2 regions of the Bacillus mexicanus genome follow, and region 2 is predicted to be linked to the other one. Evidence: predicted binding sites of a transcription regulator. Region 2 holds the regulator's gene; the other holds the start of a gene.
The links. The regulator NrdR, encoded in region 2, represses ribonucleotide reductase genes. The targets are predictions, from matches to a motif close to AACACNATATATNGTGTT.
Positions count from the first base shown of each region.

Region 1: the regulator NrdR is predicted to act here: its motif matches at 3,194-3,211, upstream of nrdI (class Ib ribonucleoside-diphosphate reductase assembly flavoprotein NrdI).

Region 1 is NZ_JBCEYV010000001.1:951,389-962,117, reverse strand. Features, by position in the region: gene erbA (SMR family multidrug efflux transporter EbrA) at 1-36, opposite strand, end outside; gene AAGG74_RS05140 (hypothetical protein) at 171-434, opposite strand; gene AAGG74_RS05135 (YmaF family protein) at 522-935, shown strand; gene miaA (tRNA (adenosine(37)-N6)-dimethylallyltransferase MiaA) at 1,034-1,978, shown strand; gene hfq (RNA chaperone Hfq) at 2,018-2,239, shown strand; gene AAGG74_RS05120 (YmzC family protein) at 2,420-2,698, shown strand; gene AAGG74_RS05115 (DUF936 domain-containing protein) at 2,780-3,010, shown strand; gene nrdI (class Ib ribonucleoside-diphosphate reductase assembly flavoprotein NrdI) at 3,254-3,646, shown strand; gene nrdE (class 1b ribonucleoside-diphosphate reductase subunit alpha) at 3,606-5,708, shown strand; gene nrdF (class 1b ribonucleoside-diphosphate reductase subunit beta) at 5,726-6,715, shown strand; gene AAGG74_RS05095 (hypothetical protein) at 6,765-7,382, shown strand; partial or broken gene AAGG74_RS05090 (N-acetylmuramoyl-L-alanine amidase) at 7,450-8,164, opposite strand; gene spoVK (stage V sporulation protein K) at 8,834-9,802, shown strand; gene hflX (GTPase HflX) at 9,934-10,729, shown strand, end outside.
Region 2 is NZ_JBCEYV010000001.1:150,983-161,711, forward strand. Features, by position in the region: gene AAGG74_RS00865 (winged helix-turn-helix transcriptional regulator) at 1-269, shown strand, start outside; gene AAGG74_RS00870 (glyceraldehyde-3-phosphate dehydrogenase) at 471-1,493, shown strand; gene speD (adenosylmethionine decarboxylase) at 1,732-2,112, shown strand; gene nrdR (transcriptional regulator NrdR) at 2,382-2,840, shown strand; gene dnaB (replicative helicase loading/DNA remodeling protein DnaB) at 2,955-4,376, shown strand; gene dnaI (primosomal protein DnaI) at 4,404-5,339, shown strand; gene AAGG74_RS00895 (TVP38/TMEM64 family protein) at 5,373-6,014, shown strand; gene ytxC (putative sporulation protein YtxC) at 6,093-6,932, shown strand; gene thrS (threonine--tRNA ligase) at 7,333-9,264, shown strand; gene AAGG74_RS00910 (HAD family hydrolase) at 9,305-10,087, opposite strand; gene AAGG74_RS00915 (LytS/YhcK type 5TM receptor domain-containing protein) at 10,254-10,729, shown strand, end outside.

The sequences.
Region 1 (10,729 bases), 800 kb from region 2:
TATGGCAATCGTGAGGAATATATATCCTAGCAACATCACAAATTCTCCTCACTGTATTTTTTTTAGAAAAGAACTTCAGCTAGAAAAATATTAGTGTATGTATATGTATGAGTCAAGAGATTCATTTTCACACACTTAAAAAAGACCCCTTTTGAAGAGGTCTTTTGCACTTAATAGTAATACGGAAACGGAGCATAGGGGTAATATCCATATCCGCCATACATATAAGGGTTAAATAGGGCGCTTCCTAAAAGCCCGCCCGCAAGGCCGCCGATAAACGGTCCTCCGTAAAATCCGAATGGGCGGCCAAAACCATAACCAAACCCAGGTCTTCCAAATCCGAAAGGTCTCCCAAATCCAAAAGGTCTTCCAAACCCAAAAGGTCTTCCGAAAATTCTTGTATCTTCAGGATTAAAATTCTCTAACTCATTCATGTTTTCTTTCCTCCTGTAATAAAGTGTTGATGATGCAGTGTATTCAGGCTGCCCGAATTTGATTGGGCGAATCGAGGAAAGAAGGGTGTGGACACATTGGGCCTGTATCAGTCTGACTGGTCAAAATCACCGCCTCACGCACATGCTTATCATATCAAAACAACGAGAGAACACGGGCATCGTCATTGCATTGAAGGGTTCACTCAGCCTGCTAATGGATCAAATACAGATAAGCATACACATTATTTTGCAGGAATTACGTCTTTTGAAAATGGTCATTTTCACCGGTATTATGGAATCTCTGGGCCTGCGATTCCCTTAGCAGACGGCACCCACTATCATGAAATCGAAGAAACGACATACCTGGCCTATAATGAACCGATTGAGATCCAGTTCGGAGGTGTGGTGTATGATCCGAAAGATGATGAAAAACAAACACATCAGCATGTCTTGATAGGAAAGACGAGAGAAATTGTCGGCAATGAGCCGCTCGGGTGGTAGAAGATGTTTACCGGTGTAAAAAAAGGGCAAAATGGATAGGTGGTTGACCATGATGAATGCTATAATGGGGGGAGATTTTTAAAAGAGAGTGATACATATTGAATAATACGAAGCAGCCCGTTGTCATTTTAGTCGGACCGACGGCAGTGGGGAAAACAAATTTAAGTATTCAGCTGGCTAAATCCTTGAACGCGGAAATTATTAGCGGAGATTCGATGCAGGTATATAAAGGGATGGACATTGGAACAGCTAAAATCACTGAACAGGAGATGGAAGGAATACCCCATCATCTGATTGACATTTTAGATCCTAAAGATTCCTTCTCCACTGCCGATTATCAAAGTTTAGTGAGAAATAAAATCAGCGAGATCGCCAAAAAAGGAAAGCTCCCGATGATTGTCGGCGGCACGGGTCTCTATATACAATCTGTGCTTTACGATTATACATTTACAGAAGAGGCGAACGATCCTGCGTTTCGAGAAAGTATGCAAATGGCTGCGGAGCGGGAAGGCGCTGAATTCCTTCATGCCAAGCTTGCCGCAGCAGATCCCGAGGCGGCAGCTGCGATACATCCCAATAATATAAGAAGAGTCATTCGTGCGCTGGAAATTTTACATACGTCTGGAAAAACAATGTCTCAGCATTTGAAGGAGCAAAAGCGAGAACTTCTCTATAACGCAGTGTTAATCGGGCTGACAATGGATAGAGACACGCTTTACACAAGGATTAATAAGCGTGTCGACATGATGATGGAGGAAGGTCTTCTTTCAGAAGTGAAACGCCTCTATGATCAGAACGTGAGAGACTGTCAGTCAATACAGGCGATCGGGTATAAGGAGCTCTATGCATACTTTGACGGTTTTGTGACGCTTTCTGATGCCGTCGATCAGCTAAAGCAGAACTCAAGACGATATGCGAAACGCCAGCTGACATGGTTCCGCAATAAAATGCAGGTTGATTGGTTTGATATGACACCGCCCGTTGATATGGAGCTGAAAAAAAAGGAAATTTTCACACATATAGCAGGAAACCTCGAACTTTAATCGAAACTGTATGATATAGAGAAACAAGGAGGACGAAACATGAAACCGATTAATATTCAGGATCAGTTTTTGAATCAAATCCGAAAAGAAAATACGTATGTCACTGTTTTTTTGCTGAATGGCTTTCAGCTGCGCGGTCAGGTGAAAGGCTTTGATAATTTTACCGTATTGCTGGAAACGGAAGGGAAGCAGCAGCTTATATATAAACATGCGATCTCGACGTTTGCGCCGCAAAAGAACGTTCAGCTTGAACTTGAATAGACCAAAAAGTTCCATGCCAAGGCATGGAGAGGCTGTCGGGGGACCTCGGCAGCCATTTTTAGATCGAACCCGTTTTTTGAAAAGTGACCATGCTGAGGCACGGTCTTTTTTTATGCGGCAAACATATGTAAGACTGAATCGAATATCATATAAAAATCCGATTGTGGGAGTGAAGCGACCTTGTTTGAAAGTGAAGCAGAACTGAGGCGAATTAGAATAGCCCTTGTGTGGATAGCTGTTTTTTTACTGTTCGGTGCGTGCGGGAATCAAGATACTATTATTGAAACAGATAGCGGTAATTCAGGTTATGAAGAGCCTCGGCCAACCACGTTTCCGCTGGAACATAATCATTTTGGGGTTGTGGAGGACGGCTATATCAAAATTTATGAGTATCATGAGTCCCGCAATGAGGTAAAGCTGAAAAAAGAATATACGGATCTGGATATGGAGCTTGAATAAAATTCACAAGCGTCCGAATTTACAAAGCGGATGCTACCCGCTAAACTAAATATAGACACAGATCAAACAGAGGGTGAAAAAATGAAGCATAAAGTGATTGTGAATCATTGGGAAGAAACTTGCGAAGATGATTCTTGCTATGAATACGGAACAAGTATTATTGTGAATGGAAAAGAATTAATCAGAGAAGCCTCCATTATCAGCGCCTTAAAGGCGGTTTTAGAAGAGATCGGGGCGGATGTTGAAATAGAAGAAACAGTTGAGAGTGAAAATCGCTGTGATCGTTTAAGAAAAAAAAATCTAGACTACTAAGCAGTTTTTTTTCATGTTATGATATACATCGGCTTAAACACGACACTCCGAGTAGGACGAGAGATGATTCTCGTTCTGCTCTCTTTTTTGGGCCCTAATGAGGGTGCCTATTGGCTTGATATGATCAAAATATGAATTTTTCATAAAAACAAATCTATATATTGTGTTTTTGCTAGAGGGTAGTATACTATATATAGTGTTAATAATGAGAGATTCATATTTTTTGATAGGTCGTGATAAAACGTGGTACAAATCATATTTGATTCGAAGACAGGGAATGTCCAGCGGTTTGTGAATAAAATAGGCTTTCAGCAGATACGCAAGGTGGATGATATTGACCACCTAGACACTCCGTTTGTTTTGGTCACCTACACGACAAACTTCGGTCAGGTACCGGCATCAACACAAACCTTTCTCGAAAAATACGCCCACCTTTTGTTAGGAGTCGCTGCGAGCGGCAATAAAGTATGGGGCGATTACTTTGCAAAAAGCGCCGATACCATTTCAAGACAATATCAGGTGCCGATCTTGCACAAATTTGAACTCAGCGGCACATCTAAAGACGTTGAATTGTTTACTCAGGAGGTAGAAAGAGTTGTCACAAAATCAAGTGCCAAAATGGATCCAGTTAAATAACGAAATCATGATCCAAAAAGATGGAAAATTCCAGTTTGATAAGGATAAGGAAGCTGTACATAGCTATTTTGTAGACTATATCAATCAAAACACGGTTTTCTTTCACGATTTAAAAGAGAAGCTGGATTATTTGATTGAAAACCAATACTATGAAGAGGAATTCTTAAGCCTTTATTCTTTTGAAGATATTAAAGAAGTATTTAAGACAGCTTACGCTAAGAAGTTCCGTTTTCCTTCCTTCATGAGTGCGTTTAAATTTTATAATGACTATGCTTTGAAGACGAATGACAAGACAAAAATCCTTGAGCGTTATGAGGACAGAATCTCCATTGTTGCCCTATTCTTCGCAAACGGCGACACTGAGAAAGCAAAAGAATATGTGAACTTGATGATCAACCAGGAATATCAGCCGAGCACACCGACATTTTTAAATGCCGGCAGAAAACGCCGCGGTGAACTGGTGAGCTGCTTCTTGCTTGAAGTTAATGATTCATTAAACGACATTTCACGGGCGATCGATATTTCCATGCAGCTTTCTAAACTGGGCGGCGGGGTTTCTCTTAACCTGTCCAAGCTTCGTGCGAAAGGTGAAGCTATCAAAGATGTTGAAAATGCCACAAAAGGCGTTGTAGGCGTTATGAAGCTTCTCGATAATGCGTTCCGTTATGCTGACCAAATGGGCCAAAGACAAGGATCCGGTGCGGCGTACTTAAACATTTTCCACCGCGATATCAATGATTTTCTTGATACGAAAAAGATTTCAGCGGATGAAGATGTACGTGTCAAAACGCTTTCAATCGGGGTTGTTATTCCGGATAAGTTCGTTGAGCTTGCACGTGAGGACAAAGCGGCTTACGTATTTTATCCGCACACGATTTATAAAGAGTACGGCCAGCACATGGATGAAATGGACATGAACGAAATGTACGACAAGTTTGTCGACAATCCTCGGGTGAAAAAAGAAAAAATCAATCCGCGGAAATTGCTTGAAAAACTGGCGATGCTCCGTTCTGAATCAGGCTATCCATACATCATGTTCCAAGATAATGTGAATAAAGTGCATGCGAATAACCATATTTCGAAGGTGAAATTTTCTAACCTCTGCTCTGAAGTGCTACAGGCTTCTCAGGTTTCTGCATACACAGACTACGATGATGAAGATGAAATCGGTTTGGATATTTCCTGTAATCTGGGCTCGCTTAACATTCTCAATGTCATGGAGCAGAAATCAATCGAAAAGACAGTTAAGCTCGCAACAGACTCTTTAACACACGTGTCTGAAACGACTGATATTCGCAATGCGCCTGCTGTTAGACGAGCAAACAAAGCGATGAAATCAATCGGTCTCGGCGCTATGAACCTTCACGGCTACCTGGCGCAAAACGGCATTGCGTATGAAAGCCCGGAAGCTCGCGACTTTGCAAACACGTTCTTTATGATGGTGAATTTCTACTCCATCCAGCGTTCTGCGGAAATCGCAAAAGAAAAAGGCGAAACGTTTGATCAATATGAAGGATCAACTTATGCGACAGGTGAATACTTCGACAAATACGTTTCAACTGATTTCTCACCGAAATATGAAAAAATCGCGAACCTGTTTGAAGGTATGCATATCCCGACCAAAGAGGACTGGGAAAAGCTAAAAGCATTTGTTGCTGAACACGGCATGTATCACAGCTACAGATTATGCATTGCGCCGACAGGCTCTATTTCATATGTTCAATCAAGCACAGCATCTGTCATGCCGATTATGGAACGGATTGAAGAAAGAACATACGGCAACTCAAAAACGTACTACCCAATGCCTGGGCTTGCATCTAATAACTGGTTCTTCTATAAAGAAGCCTACGATATGGACATGTTCAAGGTTGTAGATATGATCGCGACTATCCAGCAGCACATTGATCAGGGAATCAGCTTCACATTGTTCTTAAAAGATACAATGACGACTCGTGATTTAAACCGAATCGATCTGTATGCACATCACAGAGGAATTAAAACCATTTACTATGCGAGAACAAAAGATACTGGGCAAGACAGCTGCCTTTCTTGTGTTGTTTGATTAAAGGAGAGTTTATAGTGACAAAAATTTATGATGCAGCAAACTGGTCAAAGCATGAAGACGATTTTACCCAAATGTTCTATAACCAAAACGTGAAACAGTTCTGGCTTCCGGAAGAGATTGCTTTAAACGGCGATCTCCTCACATGGAAGTATCTTGGGAAAAATGAACAGGACACTTATATGAAGGTACTCGCCGGGCTTACTCTTCTTGATACAGAGCAGGGGAATACGGGAATGCCGATCGTGGCTGAACACGTAGACGGCCACCAGCGGAAAGCGGTGCTGAACTTTATGGCGATGATGGAGAACGCTGTCCATGCGAAGTCATACTCTAATATTTTCATGACTCTGGCGCCGACTGAAACGATTAATGAAGTCTTTGAATGGGTGAAACAAAATAAATATTTGCAGAAAAAAGCGCAAGTCATCGTCGGCTTTTACCAAGCTATTCAAAAAGATGACGAGATTTCACTATTCAAAGCGATGGTCGCTTCCGTCTATCTGGAAAGCTTCCTCTTCTACAGCGGTTTCTATTATCCGTTATACTTCTATGGCCAAGGGAAGTTGATGCAAAGCGGTGAAATCATCAACCTGATTCTTCGTGATGAAGCGATTCACGGCGTTTATGTAGGGCTGCTTGCTCAGGAAATCTATAATAAGCAGACAGATGAGAAAAAAGCGGAGCTTCGCGAATTTGCGATCGATCTTCTGAATGAATTATATGAAAATGAGCTTGAGTATACAGAAGACTTGTATGATCAAGTCGGGCTCTCACACGATGTAAAGAAATTCATTCGCTATAATGCCAATAAAGCGTTGATGAACCTAGGATTTGATCCATACTTTGAAGAGGAAGAAATTAATCCAATCGTTTTAAATGGATTAAATACAAAAACAAAATCACATGACTTCTTCTCTATGAAGGGGAACGGCTACAAAAAGGCGACAGTAGAGCCGCTTAAAGACGATGACTTTTATTTTGAAGATGAAAAAGAGCAGATTTAATATCTGCTCTTTTCGGCTTGGAGATTCAGATGAGGAGGACGCAGCAACCATGGGAAAAATGGACGAAATGATTTTGGTCGCCCCGCGCGATGATGTGTTTAAGAAAGAAAGCTTAACCTTCCAGGGAGTGAACAGTGAAGACAGCAGAGTAGCAGAAATCATGGCTCAGATCGAAGCTGGCTATCGTGTAATGAGAAGGGGAGATGCGGAAGAAGATCCGCATTTCAAGCAGCCGATTCCTTATGTCATCATTAAGCGCGAAGATGAAGTATTCCTTTATGAGCGGCTGGCCGGCGGAGGAGAAGCACGTCTTCATAACAAGCTTTCTCTCGGTTTTGGAGGTCATATGAATTCGATTAAAGGGACAGCCTCATTTGCTGAAGTCTTAAAGCTGAACACAGACCGTGAGCTTGACGAAGAACTGCAAATCAACGAAGAGGATAAACAGGCGATTGTCACTCTGGGGCTCATCAATGATGATGGGAACAGTGTCGGCAAAGTGCATATCGGTATTCTGTCTGCGCTTCAATTAAAGTCTGGTTCACAAGTGGAAGTCAAAGAGAAAGAGCAAATTGCGGGAAAATGGATGAAAGTCTCTGAATTAAAACGGGACGACATCTATAACCGTCTGGAAACATGGTCACAATTTGTTGTAGATATTCTCTAATAAAAAAACCGGTTTCTCGTAATGAGGAGCCGGTTTTTTTATAAGACGCTTGTCCGCGTCTTGATGATGATTCTAGAGCGGCAATAACGTTAAAGGCTGTATTTCTGGCTTTGGCAGCAAAAGTGTCTGCATTGTTTTGGATGAAAATGCGCCAATTAAAAGGACAATCATATCAAAAGCCTTTAGCTTTTGTTCTGCCCGCGAGTGAGCCCCCATTCGTTAATTGCGAAACTAGATCTAAATGCTTTTTTAAGATTAAAGGCTCGCTCAAGCCCATTTGCATGGCCTCTCGCTAAGCTTTGAATAAAACGGCTCATTTTCAGTTTATTTGCATCCGTGAAGTTATCAATGAATCCATTTTCAGTCAATAGCGCAGGCATTGCTGATTCCCTAAGAACATGCAAGTTGGCTCTTTTTCTGCCGCGGTCGGTTAAGTTGACAGCCCGTATCACATTAGAGTGAATTGTCGATTGAAAAGTCGTTGTCGGTGATCCCACATTTGGATAAATGTAGCTTTCAAAACCTGTACCGCCTCCAGAGTTAACATGAATAGATAAAAAGAAATCTGCTCTCCATATATTTGCAGCGTTTGTCCGAGCACTTAAGCTGACATATCGGTCGCTTGTCCGGCTCAGCATCAACGATATGTTTGTATACTCATTTAACAATATTGTCCGTAATGCGAAAGCGATTTGCAGGGTTAACGTTTTTTCTTGAAGGCCATTTCCTATTGCGCCTGGATCAGACCCGCCATGGCCAGGATCAATAAAAATCTTAACCATTCTTTATCACCTCATTACAGAATATGAAAAGACACAGCGCCTGCTTGTACGATTATCATTCATGAGGAAATAACCCTTTTATATGCGGAAATTATTTCTCGGGAAAGCGCACAATTCAACATGTAGCGACATTTCATTTCATTTTATAGGAATAGGTCATTTGTTTGTGAGTATGACAGGTTCATCTTTATTCATCCGCTTTTCGGTTTTATGTCAGCGCGTGGAACGTAAATGAACCTTGTGAAGACACCTCTTTGTTAATAGAAGAAAAAATAAAGAAGGGCGTATTTTGGTTTGCTTTCTGTTTAAAACTGAAAGCATCGTGCAAAACAGGCTACGGTATGAACAAAGGGTATCGCTTGGGGTGAGGTCTCGATAGCAGAGCTGTTTTGACTGTCAAGGAATGATAGAAATCGTGAGTAGGATGTTGATATGTCAAAAGCATATTAACATCTCCGTAGCTCCTGTCTTCCTTACAAAATTAATAAAAACAAAATCTCTTGGTTTGTCCACCCGATGTCCGTGAATACAATAAGAAATAAAGTATTTCTCGGGAAAGCGCAGGATTCCTTATTATTCCCGAAAAAAGCAATTGCTTCGACAAATGATAGGCGTTTGTCACAAACGGCATCCGCTTGAATATCTTATAGAGAGAACAGAGAGGTGAAAATGTTGGAGCGCGCTGTAACATATAAAAATAACGGACAGATCAACATTATTCTTAACGGGCAAAAGCAAGTGCTGACGAATGCGGAAGCAGAGGCGGAATATCAAGCCGCATTGCAAAAAAATGAGGCGAAGCATGGTATTTTGAAGGAAATCGAAAAAGAGATGAGCATACTGGTTGGGATGGAGGAAATGAAACGCAATATCAAGGAAATATATGCCTGGATTTTTGTGAACCAAAAACGTGCGGAGCAAGGCCTGAAGGTGGGGAAGCAAGCGCTGCACATGATGTTCAAAGGTAACCCGGGAACAGGCAAAACGACCGTCGCACGGCTGATTGGCAGGCTGTTCTTTGAAATGAATGTTTTATCAAAAGGCCACTTAATAGAAGCGGAGCGGGCTGATCTGGTCGGAGAATATATTGGCCACACCGCCCAAAAGACGAGAGATTTAATCAAAAAGTCATTAGGAGGCATTTTGTTTATAGACGAAGCTTATTCACTGGCAAGAGGCGGCGAAAAAGACTTTGGAAAAGAAGCAATCGACACACTTGTAAAGCATATGGAAGACAAACAGCATGAATTTATATTAATCCTTGCCGGATATTCTCGGGAAATGGATCATTTTCTCTCATTAAACCCCGGCCTCCAATCAAGATTTCCCATCTCCATTGATTTTCCGGATTATTCTGTGACCCAGCTTATGGAGATTGCCAAACGAATGATCGATGAAAGAGAATATCAGCTCAGTCAAGAAGCGGAATGGAAATTGAAAGATTACTTAATGACAGTGAAAAGCACGACAAGCCCTATTAAATTCAGCAATGGCCGTTTTGTCAGAAATGTGATCGAAAAATCGATCAGAGCGCAAGCCATGAGGCTTTTAATGGGTGATCAATACTTAAAAAGCGACTTGATGACGATTAAAAGCCAAGATCTTTCTATTCAAGAGGAGGCATCTGGCGCTATATAGACCTCTCTTTTGTTGGGAGGTCTGTTTTTCTAGTATTTCCTGCTTTTCAAAGCAATCGATGTGTGGTATACACATGCAGGGTTTGGTATGATAATACTACTGCCCAATATGCAAAAGAAAGGAACATCCATTTGAACGAACAAGAAACTATTCAGGAAAAAGCGATTTTAGTCGGATGTCAGCTGCCGCATATCACAGATGAGCATTTTGAGAATTCCATGGAAGAGCTAGCATCTCTTACAAAAACTGCAGACGGAAAAGTATTGACCAGCGTCACACAAAAACGAAACAGGGCTGACGCGGCTACATATATAGGGAAAGGAAAGGTAGAAGAGCTGAAGGCATTGGTGGAAGAGCTTGAAGCTGATCTCCTTATCTTTAACGATGAGCTGTCGCCAAGTCAGCTAAAGTCATTGGCAACAGCGATTGAAGTGAAAATGATTGACCGCACGCAATTGATATTAGATATTTTCGCGAAGCGGGCAAGAACGCGAGAAGGCAAACTTCAGATTGAGCTGGCTCAGCTGCAATATGCACTTCCGCGTCTGACGGGACAAGGGATCAATCTCTCCCGGCAAGGCGGAGGAATTGGGGCGAGAGGTCCCGGGGAAACCAAACTGGAAACTGACCGCCGCCATATCAGAAACCGCATTCATGAAATCAATACCCAGCTTTCAACTGTTATTCGCCATAGAAGCCGATACCGTGAAAGAAGAAAGAAAAACGGCGTGCTTCAAATTGCGCTTGTGGGCTATACAAACGCAGGGAAATCAACCTGGTTCAATCGTCTGACAAGTGCTGACAGCTATGAAGAAGACCTTCTGTTTGCTACACTGGATCCGATGACGAGAAAAATGGTCCTGCCAAGCGGCTACAGCGTGCTTCTGTCAGATACAGTAGGATTTATTCAGGATCTTCCGACGACAC
Region 2 (10,729 bases):
AATTAAAGCGCCTGATGCCTAATATCACACAAAAAATGCTGACCCAGCAGCTGCGTGAGCTGGAAGCGGACGGTGTCATTAACCGGATTGTGTACAATCAGGTTCCTCCCAAAGTGGAATACGAACTCAGTGAATACGGCCGCAGCTTAGAAGGGATTTTAAATATGCTGTGTGATTGGGGAGCGAATCATATTAACAGAGTGTACGGAGATACATTTTCTGTGTTAGAAGAAAGCGTACTTAATGATAAGCTGAAACAGGAATTGTAAAAAAGGGCAGTCAGTGCAGAGCGCTGGCTGCTTTTTGTTTTTTTGCGCCTAATAACTGTGCCAAAAAACGATGATGTCTCATAAAGTTAGCGTTAGAATCGGAGATTTTTTTCAATATGTACTGGCGATTTTTCTCTAATGTGTTATACTAATTTCGTATAAAAGCAAATTAGAATGACATATTGATAAGGGGTGTCCAACATGATGGTAAAAATAGCGATCAATGGGTTTGGAAGAATTGGGAGAATGGTTTTTAGAAAAGCGATGTTAGACGATCAAATTCAAATAGTGGCCATTAATGCCAGTTATTCCGCAGAAACGCTGGCTCATTTAATAAAGTATGACACAATTCACGGCAGGTATGACGAAGAGGTTGTTGCTGATGAGGGCAGCCTGATTGTGAACGGAAAGAAAGTGCTTTTATTAAACAGCCGTGATCCCAAACAGCTGCCTTGGCGGGAATATGATGTTGACATTGTCGTCGAAGCTACAGGAAAGTTTAATTCAAAAGATAAAGCAATGGGCCATATAGAAGCAGGCGCGAAAAGAGTCATTCTGACTGCTCCGGGGAAAAATGAAGACGTTACCATTGTGATGGGAGTCAATGAGGGACAGTTCGACGCTGACCGCCATGTCATTATTTCAAATGCGTCATGTACGACAAACTGCCTTGCGCCTGTTGTCAAAGTGCTGGATGAAGAATTCGGCATTGAAAGCGGGCTGATGACCACAGTTCACGCATATACGAATGACCAAAAAAATATTGATAATCCGCATAAAGATTTGCGCCGGGCACGGGCGTGCGGGGAATCCATCATTCCGACGACAACAGGAGCTGCAAAAGCGCTATCGCTCGTGATGCCGCATCTGGAAGGAAAGCTCCACGGTCTTGCCTTGCGCGTCCCTGTTCCGAATGTCTCATTGGTTGACCTTGTTGTCGACCTAAAAACAGGTGTAACGGCAAAAGAGGTAAACGAAGCATTTAAACGGGCTGCCAAAACCTCAATGTATGGTGTTCTTGATTATTCAGATGAACCGCTCGTTTCAACTGACTATAATACAAATTCGCATTCAGCGGTCATTGACGGGCTGACGACAATGGTAATGGAAGACAGAAAAGTAAAGGTGCTCGCATGGTATGACAACGAATGGGGCTATTCATGCAGAGTTGTTGATCTGATTCGTTATGTAGCTGCACGAATGAAATATCCATCTGCTGTATAAAATAAGGTCATGGACGCATTTTGCAGAAAAAACCCTTAACAGCCTATTTCTGAAAAAACGCACCTTGCAAATTAGACTTAAACACAGTATACTATTTTTCGTGAACTTCTTGCTTGAGACTGTTTCGGAATTACTTAAAGGGTTAGGACCTCTCCGGACTAACTTTCCCCCGTGGTAAATGGCCGGCCCAGTTGTTGGAATTTCACTTTTTAATTCTTGTTAAGGGGGGTCCATGACTATGGAAACAATGGGGCGTCACGTTATCTCCGAGCTATGGGGATGCGATTTTGATAAGCTGAATGACATGGATTTTATTGAAAAAACGTTTGTAAATGCTGCTCTAAAATCAGGAGCTGAGGTGCGCGAGGTTGCATTTCACAAATTTGCACCGCAGGGCGTAAGCGGAGTTGTGATTATTTCTGAATCACACTTAACAATTCACAGTTTTCCTGAGCACGGATATGCGAGCATTGATGTTTATACTTGTGGAGATTTAGATCCTAATGTTGCTGCTGACCATATTGCAGAGGCATTACATGCTGATACAAGAGAAAACATTGAAATACCAAGAGGAATGGGGCCTGTGCAAATTAAACAGGCGCAAGCGAAAGTACTATAGTAAACACGAACACAAAGGGAGCTGAAGCTAGAAAGCCATTACGCGCTTTTAGCTTATGCTCCTTTTATTTTTATAAAGAAACAAGGCGGTCAGCTTTTTCTTTTTTCATTTTTTTTGTAAAATAAGAAAGAGATTTTCACAAACCACCTGATGCTGTACATACAGCTTTACACAACGGCTCTCCCGACAGATGCTGTCACATTTATGTTAAAAGGCGGAGGCTGCCGAAAATACATTGTAGGGAACGAAATAGTTGGGAGCTGATTTTATTGAAATGTCCTTCATGCCAGCATAACGGAACGCGAGTCCTTGATTCCCGGCCTGTGGATGATGGAAAATCGATTCGCCGAAGACGCGAGTGTGAATCCTGCCACTACCGGTTTACGACCTTTGAAAAAGTGGAGGAAACCCCGCTCATCGTCGTGAAAAAAGAAGGTGTGCGCGAAGAATTCAGCAGAGAAAAAATGCTACGCGGCCTCATAAAAGCATGTGAAAAAAGGCCTGTGTCACTCAAAACGCTTGAAGACGTGTGCTTTGATATTGAAAAAGAACTTCGCAATCAAGGCTGTTCCGAGGTGAAAAGCGAGCTCGTCGGAGAAATGGTAATGGACCGGCTGGCAAAGATTGATGAAGTCGCATATGTACGGTTTGCGTCCGTTTATCGGCAGTTTAAAGATATAAACGTTTTTATCGACGAATTAAAAGACTTAATAAAAAAAGAACGTTAAAAGAGCTAAGAGGATTCTTCTAGCTCTTTTCTCATGTGCAAAATTGGCATTTGATAGATATGAGAAACGGTGTAAAATGAAAGGTAGAAACAAATTCGGAAGGTTTGAGAATGTATGGCTGACTATTGGAAAGATGTACTGCCTGTAGATCCGTATGTGGTCAAAAGCAGATCGATGCTGCAAGATATAGACAGACAAATTATTACACAGCTGTATCAGCCCTTAATCGGACCTGTTGCATTCTCTCTTTATATGACATTGTGGGGAGAGCTTGAACAAAACCGTCTGTGGGGCGGAGAGTCCACACATAGACAGCTGATGGGGATGACACAGTCCAACTTAAAAACGCTCCATCAGGAACAGGGGAAGCTCGAGGGCATCGGATTGCTAAAAGTATATATGAAAGAATCCGAGCGGCAGGAGCGCCTCTTTATATATGAACTCCTTCCGCCGCTCAGGCCAAATGATTTTTTTGAAGACGGAATGTTGAATGTTTTTCTGTACAATAGAGTTGGGAAAACAAAATATCAGCAATTAAAACAATTTTTCACGCACCCGGCCATTGCAGAAGATGCGAAGGACATTACTCGTCCATTTAATCATGCATTTGAATCGCTGCAGCCGAGTGAATGGAAGCTCACATCTGATATGGAGGAAACGGTAAGGCTTGCGCAAGGTACAGAGTATACCTCTGTCGGCGAGGCTTCGTCCTACACGATAACCGAAGATGTGTTTGATTTTGATTTGTTTTTAGCGGGACTTTCTGAGACGATGATTCCGAGAAAAGCGATGACCCAGCAAGTGCGGGACACAATCAAAAAGCTTTCCTATTTGTATGGCATAGATCCTTTGCAAATGCAAAATGTCGTTATGAGTGCGATTGATGAGCGTGACGCTATTACGACGGAGGCTTTACGAAAAGCGGCCAGCGACTGGTATCAAATCGAAAGAAACGGAAAGCTGCCTGACTTAGTGGAAAAAACACAGCCGGTGCATCTGCGTGAAGGCGAAAAGCCGGCCGAAGAGGATTCGCTGGACGGGAAGCTGATTGCATTGCTTGAAGCGATTTCTCCAAAGAAACTTTTACAGGATATTGCCGACGGAACAGAGCCGTCAAAAGCTGATATGAAAATCATAGAAGACATTATGTTTGAACAGAAGCTCGAACCAGGCGTTACAAATGTGTTAATTTATTACGTCATGCTGAAAACCGATATGAAGTTGTCGAAAAACTATATCCAAAAAATCGCTTCGCATTGGGCGCGCAAAAAGGTGAAAACGGTCAGAGAAGCGATGAAACTTGCAATAGAAGAAAACCGCCAATACCTTGAATGGGCTGAAGGAAAAGCAAATCAGCCTTCGAAACGGAACAAAAAAGTGATCCGCGAAGAAAAGCTTCCTGACTGGATGAAGGAAAAGGAGACAGCGTCCGATTCAGAATCCAAACAGCAGAAGCTGCAGCCGAAGGATTTGGAAGAACAGAAGAAAAAGATGATGGAAGAAATGGAAAAACTGAAAAAATACTCTGCCTATTAATGACAGAGATGCGGGGTGAAGCAATAGATGGAACCAATCGGCCGTTCCTTGCAGGGCGTAACCGGCAGGCCGGATTTCCAAAAACGCCTTGAACAAATGAAAGAAAAAGTCATGAATGATCAAGATGTTCAGGTATTTTTGAAGGAAAACGAAGAGATAATTGACCAAAAAATGATCGAAAAGAGCCTAAATAAGCTCTATGAATATATCGGGCAAAGCAAGAATTGCTCCTATTGTTCGGAAGATGAAGATTGCAATAACCTGCTTGAGGGCTACCATCCGAAGCTTGTTGTCAATGGCCGCGCTATTGATATTGAGTATTTTGAATGTCCGGTCAAACGAAAACTCGACCAGCAGAAAAAACAAAAGTCCCTTATGAAAAGCATGTATATCCAAAAGGACCTTCTCGGAGCAACATTCCAGCAGGTTGATATCAATGATCCGAGCAGGCTTGCGATGTTCCAGCATGTTACAGATTTTTTGAAAAGCTATAATGAGACGGGAAAAGGGAAAGGACTGTATTTATACGGAAAATTCGGAGTAGGAAAAACGTTTATGCTCGCTGCGATTGCCAATGAGCTGGCGGAAAAAGAGTATTCTTCCATGATCGTTTATGTGCCCGAATTTGTGAGAGAGCTCAAGAACTCGCTTCAAGACCATTCATTGGAGGAGAAGCTTAATATGGTTAAAACGACACCAGTATTGATGCTCGATGACCTCGGAGCGGAATCAATGACGAGCTGGGTAAGAGATGAAGTCATCGGAACAGTGCTTCAGCACAGAATGTCCCAGCAGCTGCCGACTTTCTTTTCTTCTAACTTCTCACCTGACGAACTGAAGCATCATTTTACGTATTCACAAAGAGGAGAAAAGGAAGAGGTGAAAGCGGCAAGATTAATGGAACGGATATTATATTTGGCTGCTCCGATCCGCCTTGATGGCGAAAACCGCCGCCATCCGTAATTGCTGCGGTTCAAAGGGGAAGGAACTGAAGATATGAAACGAAAAAACGTTCTTAAATGGCTGGCGTTGCTGGCTATTGTTGGTTTAATCTTTTGGGGAAATAAAAGGTATTTGAATGTATCGCCGAAAGAGATCAGAGTTTGGGTATTGTCTTTTGGGGTTTTTGCTCCTCTGATGTTTATCGGAATATCCGTCGTCAGGCCGCTTGTTTTATTTCCAGTGTCTGTTATTTCTGTAGCGGGCGGCCTTGCGTTTGGTCCGCTCCTCGGTACGCTTTATACGTTGTTCGGATCGATGTGCGCTGCTGCTGTATCGTTTTTTGCAGCAGGTCTATTTGTCGCGAAAAAGAATGGCCAGTACGAAAAGCTGGAAGCCATTCAGAAGCAAATGGAGGATCACGGCTTTTTTTATATCTTTCTTTTAAGAATCCTGCCGATCAATTTTGATTTCGTCAGTTATGCGGCGGGCCTTTCTAATGTCAAAGCGCTGTCCTATTTTGCGGCGACGGCTGCGGGGATCATCCCAGGGACCATCGCGCTTAATGTGCTGGGGGCGAGCTTTTTGTCAGGCAATTTGCCTGCCTTTTTTATGGTGCTCTTTTTGTATATCGTTTTTATTTCACTGCCGTTTATCTTCAAAAAGAAAATGAAAAGCTTGTTTCAAGAATCAAATTAAGATTTGCCAATGACCTTTACGTCTATTTTAAAAACATCCCCCATATACTTGTAACAGATGCCGTAAGGGGGGACAAACATGCTTGAAATAATCTTCGAAGATGACCATGATGCAGCCGCTTTTTTACATCTCATTCAGCATTCGGACGATCGGCACAATATCATTGTCCGGGAAGGCATGCGAAAAATTGAGATTGAAAAAGCGCAGCCGGCTTTCTCTATTCAGCGTTTTATGGAGCCGATTCTGGTCGAGTTTTTTTTGGAGTGCAAAGAAGACGAGCATATGCTGTCATTGATTGAGGAAACATATTGTTTCACAGACAATGATGAACAGCAGCAGATCCTGCAGCTCGCACACAGTATAATTGAAGGAGAGGCGGACGCGATTGAGCCGCTAAAGCTTTCGCGGAAACAAGCTATTTTGAGTGAACTTCAAACGATCGGTTTAGAGGAAGGCGTATTTTCCATTCGTTCCTTTCAGACCTTCCGGCTTGGACAATACTACAAGCAGCTGAGAGACATCACGGAAGCGGCGATAGATGAATATAAGATAGAACAGGAATATCAAAACTTTATTCAAACACTCAGAGACTATGTAATGGCCAAACAGCCGCGAATCAAAAAGGTGCATATTGTCCATGATGGTTCCTTTACCTTATGGGAGCTGCGCTATATGCCGGAACGGGAAAAAATGAAATACATAGACAGGCGATTCGTCCGGGATCATCCTATGTATATTGATTCTCATTTGCTCGCGCCTCTGATATCCATTGCGCCTGATGAAGTGGTTCTTTATACCGATCAGCCGGAGCATCTGATGGCAAGAACCATTCAAAATATATTTCTCGAGCGAATGGAAATGCTTCCACTCCACACTTTTTCAGACGCAGACATACCTGTGAAGCACTCAGAAGGATAAGAGCCGGCAGCCTGTAAATATAAGGCTGTCGGTTTGAAAAAAGAAAATGTGATCGTGTTGATTTTTTGGAATGAACAATTTATAATACATAGAAGATTAAGAAAGACACACGTATTGATAAGGACACGAAGGAATGATACCGGCTCAAAGAGAGGGAAGCCCAGGCTGCAAGCTTCCTAGCTAAGGACCATTCGCTTTACCGCCTTTGAACTTCAGCTGTGAACCCCTCGATAAGGGGCAGTAATGGCTGACGGGAACTCCCGTTACAGAGCTTAGAGCCGCAGGAGCCGGAGTTATTGGCTTAGCGGAAAAAAGGGTGGAACCACGATTCCGTTTATTCAACCTCGTCCCTTTCATAGGGGGCGGGGTTTTTTATATGCAAAAAAAAGGAGTGACCTAGATGTCAGATATGGTGAAAATCACATTTCCTGATGGAGCAGTCAAGGAGTTTGCGAAAGGAACAACAACAGAAGATATCGCGGCATCCATCAGTCCGGGATTAAAGAAGAAATCATTAGCCGGAAAACTGAACGGAATAGAAATCGATTTAAGAACGCCGATCAATGAAGACGGTACAGTGGAAATCATTACAGAAGGCTCCGAAGAAGGTCTTCAAATTATGCGCCACAGTACGGCTCACTTGCTGGCTCAAGCGATTAAACGCATATACAAAGATGTGAAATTCGGAGTCGGTCCGGTCATCGAAAACGGTTTTTACTATGATGTAGAAATGGAAGAGGCGATCACGCCGGAGGACCTGCCGAAGATCGAGAAAGAAATGAAAAAAATCGTCAATGCGAACCTTCCGATCGTTCGAAAAGAAGTCAGCCGCGAAGAAGCGAAAGCCCGCTTTGCAGAAATCGGCGACGACCTGAAGCTTGAACTGTTGGATGCAATCCCTGAAGGAGAAACCGTTTCGATCTATGAGCAGGGCGAATTCTTTGACCTGTGCCGCGGCGTGCATGTTCCTTCCACAGGGAAAATAAAAGAGTTTAAGCTCTTAAGTCTTGCGGGCGCATACTGGCGCGGTGACAGCAATAATCAAATGCTTCAGCGCGTATACGGCACAGCTTTCTTCAAAAAAGCTGATCTTGAAGAGCATCTTCGCATGCTTGAAGAAGCGAAAGAACGCGATCATAGAAAGCTCGGCAAAGAATTAAGACTGTTTGCGAACTCTCAAAAAGTCGGACAAGGCTTGCCGCTTTGGCTGCCGAAAGGCGCGACAATCCGCCGCGTCATCGAGCGCTACATTGTCGATAAAGAAATCAGCCTCGGCTATGAGCATGTATACACACCAGTGCTCGGAAGCAAAGAGCTGTATGAAACATCAGGACACTGGGATCATTATCAAGAAGGCATGTTCCCTCCGATGGAAATGGATAATGAAACGCTTGTATTGCGTCCGATGAACTGCCCGCACCATATGATGATTTACAAACAAGACATTCACAGCTACCGTGAACTTCCAATTCGTATTGCGGAACTTGGAACGATGCACCGCTATGAAATGTCAGGTGCGCTGTCAGGACTTCAACGTGTGCGTGGAATGACGTTAAATGATGCACACATCTTTGTGCGCCCGGATCAAATTAAGGATGAGTTTATCCGTACAGTCCGTTTAATCCAAGATGTATACGAAGATTTCGGTCTAAGTGATTACACATTCCGCCTGTCTTACCGTGATCCAGAAGATACAGAGAAATATTTTGATGACGATGAAATGTGGAACAAAGCGCAATCTATGCTGAAAGCGGCAATGGACGAAATCGGCCATGACTATTACGAAGCAGAAGGTGAGGCGGCATTCTACGGCCCTAAACTTGATGTTCAGGTAAAAACAGCCATCGGCAAAGAAGAAACATTGTCTACAGTCCAGCTCGACTTCTTATTGCCTGAACGTTTCGATCTGACTTATATCGGCGAAGACGGCAAGCAGCACCGTCCTGTTGTAATTCACAGAGGTGTCGTATCAACAATGGAACGCTTTGTTGCCTTCTTAATTGAAGAACATAAAGGCGCACTGCCAACATGGCTTGCACCGGTTCAATTCCAAGTCATCCCGGTTTCTCCGACTGTGCATTTAGACTATGCGAAAAAAGTTCAGGAACGCCTGCAGCGTGAAGGTCTGCGCGTAGAACTTGACAGCCGTGATGAAAAAATTGGCTACAAAATCCGTGAAGCGCAAATGCAAAAAATCCCGTACATGCTTGTGGTCGGTGATCAAGAAGCAGAAAACGGCGCGGTAAATGTCCGTAAGTACGGAGAGCAAAACTCTGAAACCATTTCACTTGATGATTTTGTGAAAAAGGCAGTAGCCGAGGCGAAAAAATAACATAAAAAAGCATGATCTCATTGAAGAGATCATGCTTTTTTTATTTCTCTAATATAGGAAACAAATCATGAAGGCTGCTAATGATGTAATCTGGCGTCACATCGGTTTCATTTTTCTTATCCGTACGGTTGATCCAAACGGTTGTGATTCCAGCTTTTGAAGCGCCTAAAATATCAGTGTTCAAATTATCGCCGACCATGATTGCATGTTCTTTTTCAATATTCAGCAGCTGAAGGCAGTGTTCAAAAATGGTAACATCGGGTTTGCCTTTGCCGAAAGCGCCAGAAATGACGATTTCATTGAAATAAGGGGCGAGTTCCGGCACGCCGGCGAGCTTTTCCTTTTGCAGGCTCGGATCGCCGTTTGTCAAAAGCAGCAATTCATATCTGCCTTTTAGCTGATCAAGCACAGCGAATGTTTCCTCATATACAAACGGGCGCTTTCTGCGCTCTTCCGCAAAAAACGCGCCTAAGTATTCGCCGTATGCGGGATCATCTATGCCAAGTGCCCTCAGTCCGTTTGTCCATGCGTTTTTTCTATACTCCGGCACAATCTTGTTCAGCTTTTGAAAGCCTTCACTGATCGGTTCTGAGAAATTGGACCACAGTCCTTCAAACGGATTTATGCCGATCATCACTGTGTATGGATACGTCTCATATGACATATACAATTCTCTTGCCGCTTTACGAACAGCTTCTTCGAATGCCCGCGGATCAAGGCCATATTTTTTTTCTGCCTGTAAACAAGTTGCTGCAAATGTAGTTCTGACGCTTTTTTCGTCCCAAAGTAGTGTATCGTCTAAATCAAAAAATACGGCTTTCATGATCTTCTCCTCTGCTTCAGATTCAAATCTTTCTGTCAAAAAGCTCACGTTTTATTTTACAATAGATGAAAGCCTTGCGAAATATGTTTTCAGATGATTTTAAAAAAACAGTCAGCTGTGAATCGAAAACATGCTAGAATGAAAGCGGAAAGAACAGGTGACATGTATGATCCATTTAATGATTATGATGCTTGAGAGGGTAGGAATTATCGTTATATTGGGGTTCATACTTGCCCATACGAAGCTTTTCAGACAAGCACTACAGCAGGACGGCTATAAAGGAAAAGCGGTTTTAATTTCTATTTTCTCTCTTTTCAGCATGATCAGCAACTATACAGGCATTGAAATCCAAAAAAATATGATTGTAAACAATGACTGGGTGTTTGCCATAGATCCATCAGGCTCAATCGCGAATACCCGTATTTTAGGGGTGGAAATAGGGGGGCTTCTCGGAGGCCCGTATGTAGGGGCGGGAATTGGTATACTGGCGGGGCTGCATCGTTTTTCGCTCGGCGGCAGCACGGCCTTCAGCTGTGCGGTATCATCCGTTTTAGCAGGTATTCTTGCAGGTTTGATCGGCAGATATTTTACGAAGCGCTACCGAATGCCGACACCGCGCGTTGCCGCTCTTGTGGGAATCGG